One region of the Rubrobacter aplysinae genome, then DNA from elsewhere that is predicted to be linked to it. Evidence: riboswitches for the same ligand, from Rfam matches in the RefSeq annotation. Region 1 holds a riboswitch; each other region holds the start of a gene.
What was found. Region 1 has a riboswitch for cobalamin ahead of ABD53_RS07085 (CbtB-domain containing protein). Riboswitches for the same ligand answer to the same signal wherever they lie in the genome.

Region 1 (4,414 bases):
TCGTAGAAGGTGTCGCAAGAGACGGTTCCCGGTGGAGCTACTGCGTGAGGCGGCTCTGCTGCGCTCGATGTATCGTCTCTGCTCCTCCATACGGTGCTTCATCAGGTGCCGGTGCTGATCCGGGTCCGGCTCCATGCTCACCCTCCTGACTCGTCGTCACGCTCGTCGTCCGGTATCTCGGGGAGGTTGGTGGGAAACACGCCGGCGATAAAGGCGTACACCTTCTCGCCCGGCACCGGCGGCTGATCGAACTCCTCCGACAGCTCCGTTACCTTCCGGGCGAACTCCTCGGCCCTCTCGGGCGGAATCCTCGCGTGAACCAGCGAGGACATCGGTACGGTATTCCCGGTATCCTTTTTCCGGGCCTGTACCCTGTCAAGCTCCGGGGCCTCGAACTCGGCCATCGCCTGCTCGAGGTGGAACTGGGGGCTGATCTCGGGTATCTCCTCGGACCAGGAGAAGTGCCGGGCGGTAAAGCTCAGCCGTCGGTACGTGTTGCCGTAATACTTCTCCGTTATGGCCCGCACCTGCCGGGTCTTCACCACCCGGACGAACCCGACCTCCTCGAGCACCTTGAGGTGGTGGCCTATGGCCCCCGGCTTCATGCCGAACGCCTCGGCGAGCTGCTTGGTGCTCGCCGCCCGCTCCCTCAAGAGCTGCAGGATCTTCTGCCGCGTGGGGTCCGCAACCGCCCGGAAATGCTCGGGCTCCGTCGCCTCGAAAGACTCCTCCATCTCGTAGCCCGGAGCCCCCGCGTCTACGCCCTCATCTTCCATGTTTTGGCTGGTTTGATTGGTCATAGTCGTATGTTAAGCAAAAACTGAACAAAAAACAACAGCTTTATATAAAATTTGCGCTTTTCGTGTGGCCGGGAGGTTTGTGAGGCACTGGCGGACGGGTCGGAAAGCGGGTAACTTGGAGGGAAACGTATAGAGTGGTGGCAGAGAGCTGGTTTCTACGTCGTGTACGTGATGTAGGTTGCGTGGGGGTCTATTGTTTAGAGAGGCGGGCGTACAGGGTCTCGTCGAGAGGCTGATAAACGGGGACAAGCGGGCATTGGCGCGGACGATATCGCGCGTGGAGACCGGCGGGGAGGACGTGCCCGAGCTGGTCCGGGGGCTGTATCCGTACACCGGGGGAGCGTTCAGCGTAGGCTTTACCGGGCCGCCGGGGGTCGGCAAGAGCAGCGTCATCGCGGAGCTGATACGGATCTACCGCGCCGAAGGGATGGAGGTTGGCGTGATCTCGGTGGACCCGTCGAGCCCGTTTTCGCGGGGCGCGATCCTGGGCGACCGCATCCGGCTCGCCGACCACTTTCTGGACTCCGGGGTGTTTATCCGCTCGATGGGCAGCCGCGGTCACCTCGGGGGGCTGGCCGCAGCCTCGAAGCTCGGGGCGCTCGCGATGGAGGCTTACGGGGTAGACGTGGTGCTGTACGAGACGGTCGGCGTCGGGCAGGGAGAGGTGGAGGTCGCCTCGGTGGCGGATACTGTGGTGCTGGCACTGCAGCCGGGCTCGGGAGACGCGGTGCAGGCGCTAAAGGCCGGGGTGATGGAGGTCGCGGACGTGATCTGCGTAAACAAGTCCGACCATCCGCAGGCAAAGGCCGCCGCCCGGGAGGCGCGGCAGGCGCTGGAGATCGGACACGAGCTGGACCCCGAGTCTCCCCTGCCCGAGATAGTAATGACCCGGGGCGACGCCGGCGAGGGCGTCGAGGAGCTGCGCCGGGCCGTGGACGACCACCGGGGACATCTCACGGAGAGTGGCGGCCTGGAGCGCCGCAGAATGGGCTCGATACAGGAGTTCATGCTCTCCTGGACCCGCGCCAAGCTCGAAGACCGGATGCGCCAGAGGCTAGACCGCCAGGACGAGGACCTCGTCAACAAGGTGTATCGGCGGGAGCTAGACCCGATCTCGGCCGCCGAGACGCTGTACCGCGAGGTGTAGGGGGTCTGTAGTGGCCGTCGGCAGGGACCCTCTGCGGTGTTGACAGGATAGCCCGCTTGTGGCTACACTTCTGCGCCAGATACAAAAGACAGGCGCGGTGGATACGAGGAAGCCGGTGAGAGTCCGGCGCGGTCCCGCCACTGTGACCGGGTAGCCAGCCCCGAAAGAGGCCACTGCACACGAGGTGTGGGAAGGCCGGGGCGAGGCGAGGAACCGGGAGCCAGGATACTTCTCCGCCGCCGTCCGAGCACTATCCGGGACGAGGATCCCGAAAGGAGTGTCGCTTTGGGTAATCTGGAGAACACGGCCCGCAAGCCGGTATCCGTAAAGGACCTGCCGGCCTGGAGTTGGGCGGTGCTGGTCTTGATCCTGCTCGTCGCTTTCGCCGTATTGTTCGATAACGGGGCCCTTCTGACGCCGTTTATCGGGGAGGCCGCGACGGCGAACAACTACCTGCACGCGTTCTTCCACGACGGCCGGCACCTGCTCGCCGTACCCTGCCACTAGGCCGGTAGAAAATGATAGGCAAGCTCCTGGCGCGCGGCCTGGCCGCGGGCCTGATAGCGGGCGTTCTAGCCGGTCTGTTTGGCCTGGCTTTCGGGGAGCCCACACTCGAACGCGCGATGGCGGCCTCGGCGGCCTCCGGGCACCACGGCGATACCGCTGGCGCCCCCCCCGATGCTCATGGCGCTCATGGCGGATCGCACGAGGGAGGCGGGGAAGACGTGTTCGGGCGTGGGGTGCAGAAGACCGGCCTGATCGTGGGTACGGCGCTCTACGGCGCGGCCCTGGGGGGAGTATTCGGCGTGGTCTCGGCGTTTTTGCGGGGGCGCTCCGGGCTCGGGAGCTGGCGGCGGAGCCTGGCGCTCGCCGGGGCCGCGTTCGCCGGGGCGGTCGCGATGCCGTTCCTGAAGTACCCGCCGAGTCCTCCTGGCGGGGCGTCCACCGTGGATCAGACCCCGGCCTATCTGGTCATGGTCGCGCTCTCGCTGCTGGCGGTGCTCTTTGCCTGGCGTATCTCGCGCCGCATGGCCGGGGCCTCGGATCCGGCGAGACATCTGTCGGTGGCGGGCTTTCTGGTCGTCTCTTTCGTGGCGCTGTACGCGCTGCTGCCCGCCGCGGGCGGCGCGGGTGACGTGGAGGCCGCGGTGCTGTGGCAGTTCCGGCTCGCCTCTCTCGGCACCCAGGCGGTGCTTTGGGCCGCCCTGGGCTGCGCATTCGGGCTGCTCTGCCGGCGGGCCGAGCGTGATGGGGCTGGAGGGCGTGGGGGCGCGACGGTCCGCAACGCCGAGGCGCGATGAGCGGGGCCATCCTCGTCTGCGGCACACACTCGGACGCCGGCAAGAGCGCGGTGGTCACCGGGATCTGCCGCATGCTCGCCCGGGAGGGGGTCGGGGTCGCGCCGTTCAAGGGGCAGAACATGGCGCTCAACTCCTTCGTGACTCGGGAGGGGGCCGAGATCGGGCGTTCCCAGGCCGCCCAGGCCGCCGCCGCCCGCGCCGAGCCCGAGGCCGCGATGAACCCGGTCTTGCTCAAGCCTTCCGGTGGGGGCGGGTCTCAGGTGGTCGTGCGGGGAAGGCCACGCACGATGGCGACCGCCAGGAGCTACCAGGACATGAAACGCGAGCTGATGCCCGTGGTGCTCGACTCGCTGGAGGACCTCCGCAGCCGGTTCGACGTGGTCGTCTGCGAAGGGGCCGGTAGCCCGGCCGAGATCAACCTCCGCAGCGCCGACATTACCAACATGGGCCTGGCCCGCGAGGCCCGCCTTCCGGTGTTGCTGGTCGGCGACATAGACCGCGGCGGCGTGTTCGCCAGCCTGTACGGTACGCTCGCGCTGCTCTCCGGGCGGGATCAGTCGCTCCTCAGCGGCTTTCTCGTGAACCGCTTCCGGGGTGATCCCTCGGTGCTGGCCCCCGGCCTGGACAAGATAACCGCCCTCACCGGACGTCCGGTGCTCGGCACCCTGCCCCACGCGCCGGCCCTGCCGCAGGTGGACGGGGAGGACTCGCTCGCACTGGACTCCCCGTCGGTCGTGAAACCCCCGGCGGGGAGAGACTACCTGAGCGTGGCCGTGGCGCGGCTGGGCCGGATCTCCAACTTCACCGACTACGACGCCCTCGCCCACGAGCCGGGCGTGTCGGTGAGGTTTACCGGCTCCGGGGAAGAGCTTCTCTGGGCCGATCTCGCGATCCTGCCCGGCACGAAGGCCACTGTAGAGGACCTCGCGCTCCTGCGCCGGAGTGGCATGGCGCGCGCGTTCACCGAGCGCGCGGCGCGGGGCATGCCGACGCTCGGGGTCTGTGGCGGATACCAGATGCTCGGGCGCCGTATTCGCGACGGCGTGGAGAGCGGCGAGCCAGAGACGGAGGGGCTGGGACTGCTGCCGGTAGAGACGGTATTCGAGGAGGAGAAGCTCCTCTCCCGGCCCGGAGGATGGGCCGTTGGTTTTGGTAGAGACGGCAAA
Region 2 (4,414 bases), on a different contig from region 1:
GTGGCTATGGCGATAACCTCGGCCTGGACCCACAGCCCGAACGTCACCGGCTTGGGAAAGCGCTCCCTACATAGCTCCGGCGAGTTCTTGCCCGTAGCGATGCCCAGCTTTGCCGACATCGACTGGATGAGTATCGCCATCAGGTTAGAGGTGAGAACCACCCAGAGCAAGAGAAACCCGAAGGTAGACCCGGCCGCGATGTTGGTGGCGAAGTTGCCCGGGTCTATGTAGGCCACCGCTGCGATGAACGCCGGCCCCAGGAACGGCAAGAACCGCTTCACACCACGCTTCTGCCCCTTTAAAGCCGCCTCCGCCGCCCGTATCGTGGCGCTTTCCCCTGGCAGGAACTCCCCAGGAGTAGTCTCCTCGGAAGCGTTCGTGTAAGCCATAGAAGTCTTCTCCTAATCTATTTTATTAACCAACGCTAAATTTATTAACTGACAAAGCTAAAATCAAGCTGATGTTATACTTGATGCTTGATTTAGGGTTGACTACACTAAGGTTCATGATGAGCGATCTGGCGACGACTCGACAGCTGTCTTCTTCGGTGGGAGACTATCTAAAGGCCATCTGGGAGGTGGCCGGGACGGGCGGGGCCTCCACCAACGACGTTGCCGTCCGGCTCTCGGTGGCGCCCGCCTCGGTGACCAACATGTTCGGTCGGCTGCGGGAGATGGGCTTGGTCGAGTACGAGCGCTACCGGGGGGCTTTTCTCACCGAGCGTGGCTTAGAGGAAGCCCTGAGGCTGTTGCGTCGGCACCGGCTGATCGAGACCTTCTTGCTGGAGCACCTGGGTTATCCGTGGAAGGGGGTACACGAGGAGGCCGAGCGCCTCGAACACGCAGTGTCGGACGTTTTCGCGCAGCGCCTGGCCGAGTTTCTGGGTAGTCCCGAGCGCGATCCGTATGGGGACCCTATCCCGCGGGCGGACGGTACCCTGGCGCCGGAAGAATCCTGGCTCCTGGACCAGACGAAGGTCGGCGAGCGGGTCCGCGCCTATCGGGTACAGACCTCACCAATAATAGGTTGAAGCCAGTGTGCAATCGGCTCCGCAGTTCCAGGCATGATTTTCGCCTGGCCGTCGGCTGTGGCATCTTTCAGTTCTATCTTGGAGACACTTAGCTGGCCAGAGGGTGTCGAGGCATTGCCGCTTCCACCCTACAGTCCCGAGTTGAACCCGGTGAAGCGCTACTTCCAGGAGCTTCGGGCCAAGCTCTCCAACAAGATTTTCGAGACCATTGAGGAGATCATGGAAGCCTTGAGCAGGGCGCTCGCACCGTACTGGGAGGACCCGACGAAGCTGGCGAGCCTCACCGGGTACGGCTGGTGGCTACGGAGTCTCCCTGACATGAAGACATCACACTAGCAAATCGGGATTACGACCTCGCGCGGCGTGAGGTTCAAGGGGAAGAGAAAGAATGTTCAGAAATTCTTCACATCCTTGTCCAGTGACTAGACTCTAGCCCATCAAAACCCGATACCGATAGAGTCAACCCATCAATGCAGAGTTTGTCTAGTAGGGTCGGTTTTCGGGAGAAACCTACATAGGATACGCCACGACTTCCAGGGCACCGAGCCCGTACCAGATCCCGAAACAGGCCGCGAGAACCCCGAAGACCGGTACCGCGCGGTCGAAATGTCTCGCTATAGGGCCGCGCGCGAGGGCCACCCCGAAAAACGTGCTCAGCAGGGCCATGGACAGGGCGGTTCCCAGCGCGAAGATGAGCAGGGCGCCGGTCGCTACCACAGGACCCCTAATCGTGGAGACTAAGAGCAAAGTGAGCCCGGCCGAGCCGCCTACTCCGTGCAGTAGCCCCACGGCGTAGGCTGAGAACGGAGTCCGAAACGGCGTGACGTGGGAGTGCTGCTGGTGCTCCGGGCCGCTGGCGTGGCCGTGCAGGTGCCGGTGAGGCTCGCCGTCCGGGTGGCGGTGGACGTGGGCGTGGAACATACCACGTCGCCACCTGAGCAACAGGCGCGCCGCCAAAAACACGATCAGTACCCCTACGGCGACCTCGGCGGCTTGGACCGCCGCCTCGGGCAGGTAACGTCCCAGGAGCACGAACGGGAGTCCTACGACCAGTAGGGTGGTGCCGTGGCCGAGACCCCAGGTCAGGCCCAGAGAGGCCGCGGTCTTTACCGTCCCCCGGTCGGCGGCGACCAGCGTGGTAACGGCGGCCAGGTGGTCCGGGTCGCTGGCGTGCCGCAGGCCGAGAAGAAGGCTCACCAGCAGGATCAACCCCAGGCCCGCACCGCCCTGCATCAGGCCCTCGAGCCAGGTATCTATAGCGCCCACAACCGCCTCCTCCCGGGGATCCTCGTCCCCTCCGGATTACTCTCGGCGGCGGGCCAGTATCCTGACTGCCGGATCGTAGCCTTTCCCGGCCTTCCCACTCCGTTACAAAGAAGTACAGGAGAAGTGGCCTTACGCCCGCGCGAACGGCGCGCTGGGGAACGCTCCCCGGTCACAGTGGCGGGACCGTGCCGGACTCTCACCGGCTTCCTGGACACCGCTGCCCCGATGACTTGGCGCCCGGCAGTATACAGAGCTCCGGGTGCGGCAACCAGAGCGGCCCCCGCGGGCTCACGTCGCGGCTAACAGACCGACTAAGACCCCTTCCGGATCTCCTTTGCCGTTCTTTATCGGCCCGGGACCAGAGCGACGGGGACGCCCGTCCAAAACCCCAAGTCCCGGCATGCGTATGAGTCGGCAGTGCTTATGTTGAATACTAGACCTCGAATACGGCGGGGGGCGCCCCGCCGCTGCATGAATGGATACGGGGCGGCGCGCCCTCTTACCCGGATGCTGCTGGCCGGGATCAGTCTAACTCTCCTGGCCGTGGTTGCGCCCTACCACGCATCGGCGGCGACCACTCGCGGTTTTCACGGCAATCCAGCCGATCAGGCCTCCTCAAAGCCGGAACAGACGGGAGAGAATGTCTCCGAGCTGTTCGGAGACGCCGTCGTGGACCGGCGGGTGAACGGTGACGTCCGAGTCGTCTCCGGTTCCGTTAACGTAAGGGCTCCGGTGGCCGGCGACGTCCGTTCCGCGTTCGGAGATGTCACGGTCTCGGCGCCTGTCGGGGGGGATGTACAGAGCGCCTTCGGGGAAGTATACCTGGAATCCCTGGTGGCGGGCGACGTCGAGCTGGGATCCGGGGATCTCGTGCTGGGACCCGGGGCGCGCGTCCGCGGTCACGTCTCCGTCGGGGACGGCCGTACGCTGAGGGCGGCCGGCTCCACCGTGGGCGGTCCTATAGTAACCGGCGCCGAGGCCGCCCGCGTACACCCGTCGTCCGCCCTCCTAAGGCCGTCCGTGTCGATAAAGATCGTGCTTGCCCTAACGTTCGCCGCCTGTGGCGCGTTGGCTGTGATGGTGGGCCGTCGTTGGCTGCTGCAGAGCGCCGGGACGCTGGCGCGGCGGCCGCTACGGTCTGTACTGGCGGGCCTGGCTTCGGCGGCGGCCGCCGCGGCCGTTACCGGAATGCTATTGATCTCCGTCATCGGTATGCCGCTACTCGTGCTTTTCATACCCGTGGTACTCGCCCTGGCGCTCTCCGGCGCGCTCGCCGCCTCGTACCATGTCGGCCAGAAGGCGCTGACCGCCATCGGCCTGCGGGACCACGCCTACGGCATGGCCGCGATGCTCGTGGGTACCGCTTTGATCTCGGCAGCATACATGATCCCCGTGCTTGGTGAAGTCGTCCTCCTCGCCGCCGCGCTACAGGGCGCCGGCGGCGTGGTTCTCACCGCTCGCGACTCGGAGACCTTACGCAGATATTATCCACTCCGAGCGAGGTCACGATGGTAGTCCGCATCCGTTGTGGAGAGTCGGCGCCGGAGCGGTTGGCCGAGGCAACGGACAGACCCGGGCCACGCTCGGCTAGCCGTTCGCCGGAAGACTCCGGCATGGACGGGAACGCGGCGGCCCCCTGTTTGGGGCCTGCGTGAGACTCGGGCGGCTTCCGGGAGGAAAGGGACAATTTCGGGCACCGGCCGCGGCGGCTCTCGGGGTGACGGTTACGCTGCTCGCGGGCACCCTATATCTCCGCACGCTGGCTCCTACGGTGCTGTACCAGGACTTTCCCGGTATGTCGGACTCCGCGATGCTGCAGGCGACGGTGGCCGTGCTCGGTATAGGACACCCCACCGGGTACCCGACCTACACGATGATCGGCAAGCTCTTCACCTATCTGCCCGTGGGAGATATGGCCTACCGGGTGAACCTGCTCTCCGCGTTCTCGGGGGCCGCGGCGGTGCTCTTTACCTATCTGGCCGGGCTCAGGCTAACCGGACGGGCGGTGGCCGCGGCGGTCGGCGCCCTTTCCTTCGGACTCGCACCCGTGTTCTGGGGCCAGGCCGTCATCGCCGAGGTCTACACGATGAACGCGGCCCTCATCTCCCTGGAGCTGTG
Region 3 (4,414 bases), on a different contig from region 1:
ATGCCGTAGATGTCTGACCAGCGGCCCATTACCGGCGCGAGCAGCGCCCCGGCCCACCAGGCCCCGCCGAGGCTGTAGATCGCCGCTATCTTCAGGAGTACGGCCGATATCAGGGCCAGAGACCCCATCGTGCCGATGCGGCTGTCCTTCATGATCTCGTGCTTCTGCTCCCGCGAACGCCAGGAGAACAAGGCGTCCGCGCTGTCGGCGAGCCCATCTAGGTGCAAGCCCCAGGTCACGACCATCCAGGCCACGACCACCGCCACCGCCCGCACGGGCTCCCCGAATACAAACCCGGCCGCCAGCCCTGCTCCCGCCCCACAGGCCCCGATAAGCAGCCCGACCAGCGGAAACGCCGCCATCGCTCGGGCCACGGAAGCCTCCTTCATCGGCGGCAGTCCGGGAACCGGAAACGCCGTCAGAAAGCGGACCGCCTCCCCGAGGGGCTGTAGCGGTCCCCAGCGGTTTCTACTGCCGGACTTCGGACTATCCGGCATCTGTCTCCTCACCTGTCTCACCAGTGGAAGGGCTCCTAACCGGAGAAGCTCGCCGTGTGTCTGCCTCGTGTGCCTCGTATAGGGGCGGCACCTCGTTCATGGTTCTCAGGATGGCCGCCGAAGGATAGATGTCGAGGGCGGTAACGCCGCCGAGGTCCGTGCGGAACCGCCAGTGCTCGCTGAAAGGGACGCCGAGCAGGTGGCACAGGAGGAGCCGGATCGGGGCTCCGTGCGTGACCACCAGCGCCCGGCCTCCGGCATGTTCCCGGAGCAGGTCCTCCCAGGCGGCCCCGACGCGCTCCCACAGGTCTGCCCCGCTCTCTCCGCCGTGGGCTTGGCTGTTCCAGAAATCTCCGAAGCGCCGCCGAGCCTGCTCGCCGTACCGGGCGGAGACCTCGTCGTGGGTCAGGCCCTCCCAGACGCCGTGATCCACCTCCCGCCACCGCTCGTCCCGCTCCCGCCTCTCGCCTTCCACTAGGTCGGCGAGGCCGTCGGTGCGGGAGAGCCCGGACGAGACCACCGCCGTGTACACGCCGCGCTGTAGCCGGGCGGCGGCCGCCTCCGCCCGTGCCCGGCCGAACCGTGTCAGGGGCCGGTCTGAGCGGCTCTGGTAGCGGCCCTCCCGGTTCCAGTCCGTCTGGGTGTGGCGTACCAGCTTTACGTGCGTGTGAGCGGAGCCCTCTCCCACTCGTATCATCCCCCGCCGGTCGTGGACTCCCCATCGAAGGCCTCCGGATGGATAACCTCCGCGATCTCGCGCACGCCGTCCACGATCCTGGGCCCGGGCCGGGTAACGAGGTCGTCGTTTATCACGAAGACCTTGTCCTGCTCAACGGCCGTGAGCGAAGAGTACTGTTGGCGGCTCTTTATACCTTTCACGGTGGCGCCGGAGCTCTCGCCGGCCAGATAGTATCGCGGGTCATCCTCCAGTATCTTCTCGACCGAGTACTGCGGGTATGCTTGCCCGGCGTCGGCGGCGATGTTCTCTCCCCCGGCGAGGTTGATGGCGTCGTTTACGAAGCTGCCCGGACCGGCGGTGAACAGCGGGTCGTAGCCGACCTCGTAGAACATCTCGGGCTCCGGCAAGCCTTCCACCTCCGACCGGAGATCGTCCAGCTCGCTCCGGAGCCGCTCCTCTACGGCCTCTGCCTGATCTTCGTTGCCGACGACTTCCCCGACCGTACCGATGCTCTGTATGGCCTCGTCCACGCTCGTCGGGTTGATAACCACCACCTTCGCCCCCGTCCTGTCTTGCAGGCTCTCGGCCTGATCTTCCGTGGTCGAGTCGTAGGAGAGGAACAGGAGGTCCGTCTGCAGGGAGGCGATCTTCTCCGCGTTCACCTCGTTGTAGTTACCGACTTCCTCTATGCTCTCGACCTCTTCCGGATAGTCGCCGGCCTCGGAGACGCCGACCACCCGATCCCCGGCCCCGACCTCGAACAGCGTCTCGGTAACGCTCGGCACCATGGAGGCGATCTCCTCCGGCTCCTGGCCGATCCGGACCTGCCGATCCAGCGAGTCTTCTATGGTAACCGGAAAGGAGGCGCTGGCCGTGGTGCCGCCGCCCGCCCCGCCGGAACCACCGCTAGTGGCGCCCGAGGAGCCGCTACCAGAATCGTCATTAGAATCGCCACCAGAGCCCTGGCCGCAAGCGGCTGCCACCAGTACCATTGCCGCCACGACGAATATCGCCGGCAACGTTGCGCCCGGCTTCGCGTTAGGCCTCTCACCAACTCTACGCAAGAAAATCCTTTCGAGCTTGCAAAAATTTCCGCAGAAGTTGCGGTAACGTTGGCGCTATCCCTCGGACTCTGCCGTACTTACCTTGCGCCTCTTTCGCCGCTCTGAGCGCCCCGCTCCGGAGGCGGCCCGCAGAACATTCGAGAGGCGTTAGAGCTAGCCTGCGGATGCCGAGTGCTGCTCGGCGCGCGGAAATCGGTCTCTGCACGTGTACCTCCTTCGGAGTCCTCGCTCCGGTTGGGCAGCTTGGGGCGTTGGAACAGTCTCCTGACTCCCGGATCCCCGCTTTCCCCGCGCCTTCCCGCCCGCTTGGGGCAGTGGCTACCGTCGAGGCTAGCTCCCCGGATACAGTGGCGGGACCGTGCCGGACTCTCACCGGCTTCCTGGACTCCGCCGCCCGCTGTCTGTGTACTTCTGTGTATCTCTATGTAGCGCGCGTCCACCGCACGCTACCATTGCTCGTCTATTAGCCGCGTAATGATAGCCAAGTCCGAATTACACTTCAAACCGGGTTAGCTTTGTTCCAGCACACAACCCTCGACGTCGGGGTCTCCTAGAGGCGCGTCAGCGGGCTCCTGCCAAAGTACACCCTTTCCCCAGCAGCATAGAAGGTTGGACCGGGTTAGCCTCGGTCTGGTACTCATCTCTAGGAGTATCAGGAGCGGATCCGGCGAATACCGAGACTATCAGCGAGTGCCCCGGAGCACGCGAACTCCCTCATCATCTTCCGCAGTGACCACCCCAGTGAGCCCGCCAGAGGCGGCGTGTACAGCCAGCATGTCCGTCTCCGGGGCGCTATCTGACGAGGGAGATCCGACCGGCAGGAAAGGCGCTACGCGGACAGGCATCATCACGGGTGTCGGCACGTTTAAACGAGCGAGCTTTCATGCACTGCCGTTACTGGTTCCACGGTTTCACTTAGCTTTTGTCCTCGTGGTGTCGGTGGTTATCATCGAGTTGTTCGCCAACGGATGGGTGATGTGGCGACTAGCAGGCTATGTAGCCAGAAAGGGCAGTATGTAGGGGTACGTCGGTCAGCAGCTCTCTGCCTGACTTGCCGCCATCAATTCCGACGGTTGGTTTTTTGGGCGTTGCCGCGCCTAACCGCTGGCGTGACCACGCAAGTGCTAGACTTTACCCTACAATAAAGCAACGAGTGTTGAGGTGAAGCTATGAGCGACGACCGGTGCGACCTGCTGTGCATAGACGCTCCCCGGGCCGAGGCCATCCGGGAGAAGCTGCTCGGAGAGGAGCGGGCGCAAGAATCTGCGGAGGCGGCGCGGGCTCTTTCGGACCCCACACGGCTGACGTTGGCCGGGGCGTTAGGAGAGGCCGGTGGCGTTGGCGGGGAGCTTTGCGTCTGTGATCTGGCCTGGATCTCGGGCCGCGCCCAGAATCTAGTCTCCCATCACATGAGGACCCTGCGTTCTCTGGGGCTGGTTCGTTCTCGTAGGGATGGCAAGCTCGTCATGTACCGGCTGACCGGGCGTGGCCAGGCCCTGCTCGGCGCCGTTATCGGCGAGGAGCCGGAAGGCCGGGCGTCCGAGGAAGAGGTGAGCGTGTGAAGGACAAGAAGAGTCTTACCGTCTTTCAGCCCGACGAGTCACCGGAGACAGGAGGTGCCCCTGCTCAGGAGGCGGGGAGAGGCCCCGCGCAGGAGCCTGTTTCCTCTTGCACCGACGACTGCTGTGCGCCCTACGGCGATGGAGGAGTAGGTGGCGGAGCAGGAGGATCGGAGAGTGCCAACCGCACAGTGGTGCGGGTAGAGGGGATGGACTGCGCCAGTTGCGCCGTGACCGTCGAGCGGCGGGTCGGCTCTCTTTCCGGCGTGAGCCGGGCCACCGTGAACTTCGCAGCCGGGAGACTCGACGCATACCACGACGACTCCGTAAGTGTGGAGCGGCTAGAGCAGGCCGTTAGAGGCGCCGGCTACGACGTGGGAAGGAGTGCGGAGTCAGAGCAGATATCGTTCTGGCGTACGCGGAGGTTTCTATTTACCGTGGCCTCCGCGCTCCTGTTCGCGCTCGGGGCCGTTCTGCAGCTAGCCGGAGCTCCAGAGATCGCCCGGATCCTCCCCTACACCGCGGCGATCATGGTCGGCGGGCTGCCCATCTTCCGGGCGGCCGTATCCGCCGTGCGCGCCCGGCATCTGGACATGAACGTCTTGATGAGCGCGG

Region 2: another riboswitch for cobalamin. It lies ahead of ABD53_RS08650 (HoxN/HupN/NixA family nickel/cobalt transporter); the one in region 1 lies ahead of ABD53_RS07085 (CbtB-domain containing protein).
Region 3: another riboswitch for cobalamin. It lies ahead of ABD53_RS10190 (ABC transporter substrate-binding protein); the one in region 1 lies ahead of ABD53_RS07085 (CbtB-domain containing protein).

The regions. Positions count from the first base shown of each region.
Region 1 covers NZ_LEKH01000005.1:125,832-130,245, reverse strand. The annotation lists gene ABD53_RS07100 (hypothetical protein) at 1-135, opposite strand, end outside; gene ABD53_RS07095 (transcriptional regulator) at 138-800, opposite strand; gene meaB (methylmalonyl Co-A mutase-associated GTPase MeaB) at 994-1,947, shown strand; cobalamin riboswitch at 2,011-2,195, shown strand; gene ABD53_RS07085 (CbtB-domain containing protein) at 2,233-2,454, shown strand; gene ABD53_RS07080 (CbtA family protein) at 2,466-3,248, shown strand; gene ABD53_RS07075 (cobyric acid synthase) at 3,245-4,414, shown strand, end outside.
Region 2 covers NZ_LEKH01000007.1:11,535-15,948, forward strand. The annotation lists gene ABD53_RS08635 (Nramp family divalent metal transporter) at 1-389, opposite strand, end outside; gene ABD53_RS08640 (metal-dependent transcriptional regulator) at 488-1,030, shown strand; gene ABD53_RS17965 (transposase) at 1,064-1,366, shown strand; gene ABD53_RS08650 (HoxN/HupN/NixA family nickel/cobalt transporter) at 1,541-2,296, opposite strand; cobalamin riboswitch at 2,331-2,545, opposite strand; gene ABD53_RS15915 (bactofilin family protein) at 2,768-3,811, shown strand; gene ABD53_RS08660 (glycosyltransferase family 117 protein) at 4,014-4,414, shown strand, end outside.
Region 3 covers NZ_LEKH01000009.1:26,413-30,826, forward strand. The annotation lists gene cobS (adenosylcobinamide-GDP ribazoletransferase) at 1-497, opposite strand, end outside; gene ABD53_RS10185 (histidine phosphatase family protein) at 487-1,185, opposite strand; gene ABD53_RS10190 (ABC transporter substrate-binding protein) at 1,191-2,195, opposite strand; cobalamin riboswitch at 2,498-2,623, opposite strand; gene ABD53_RS10195 (ArsR/SmtB family transcription factor) at 3,410-3,802, shown strand; gene ABD53_RS10200 (heavy metal translocating P-type ATPase) at 3,994-4,414, shown strand, end outside.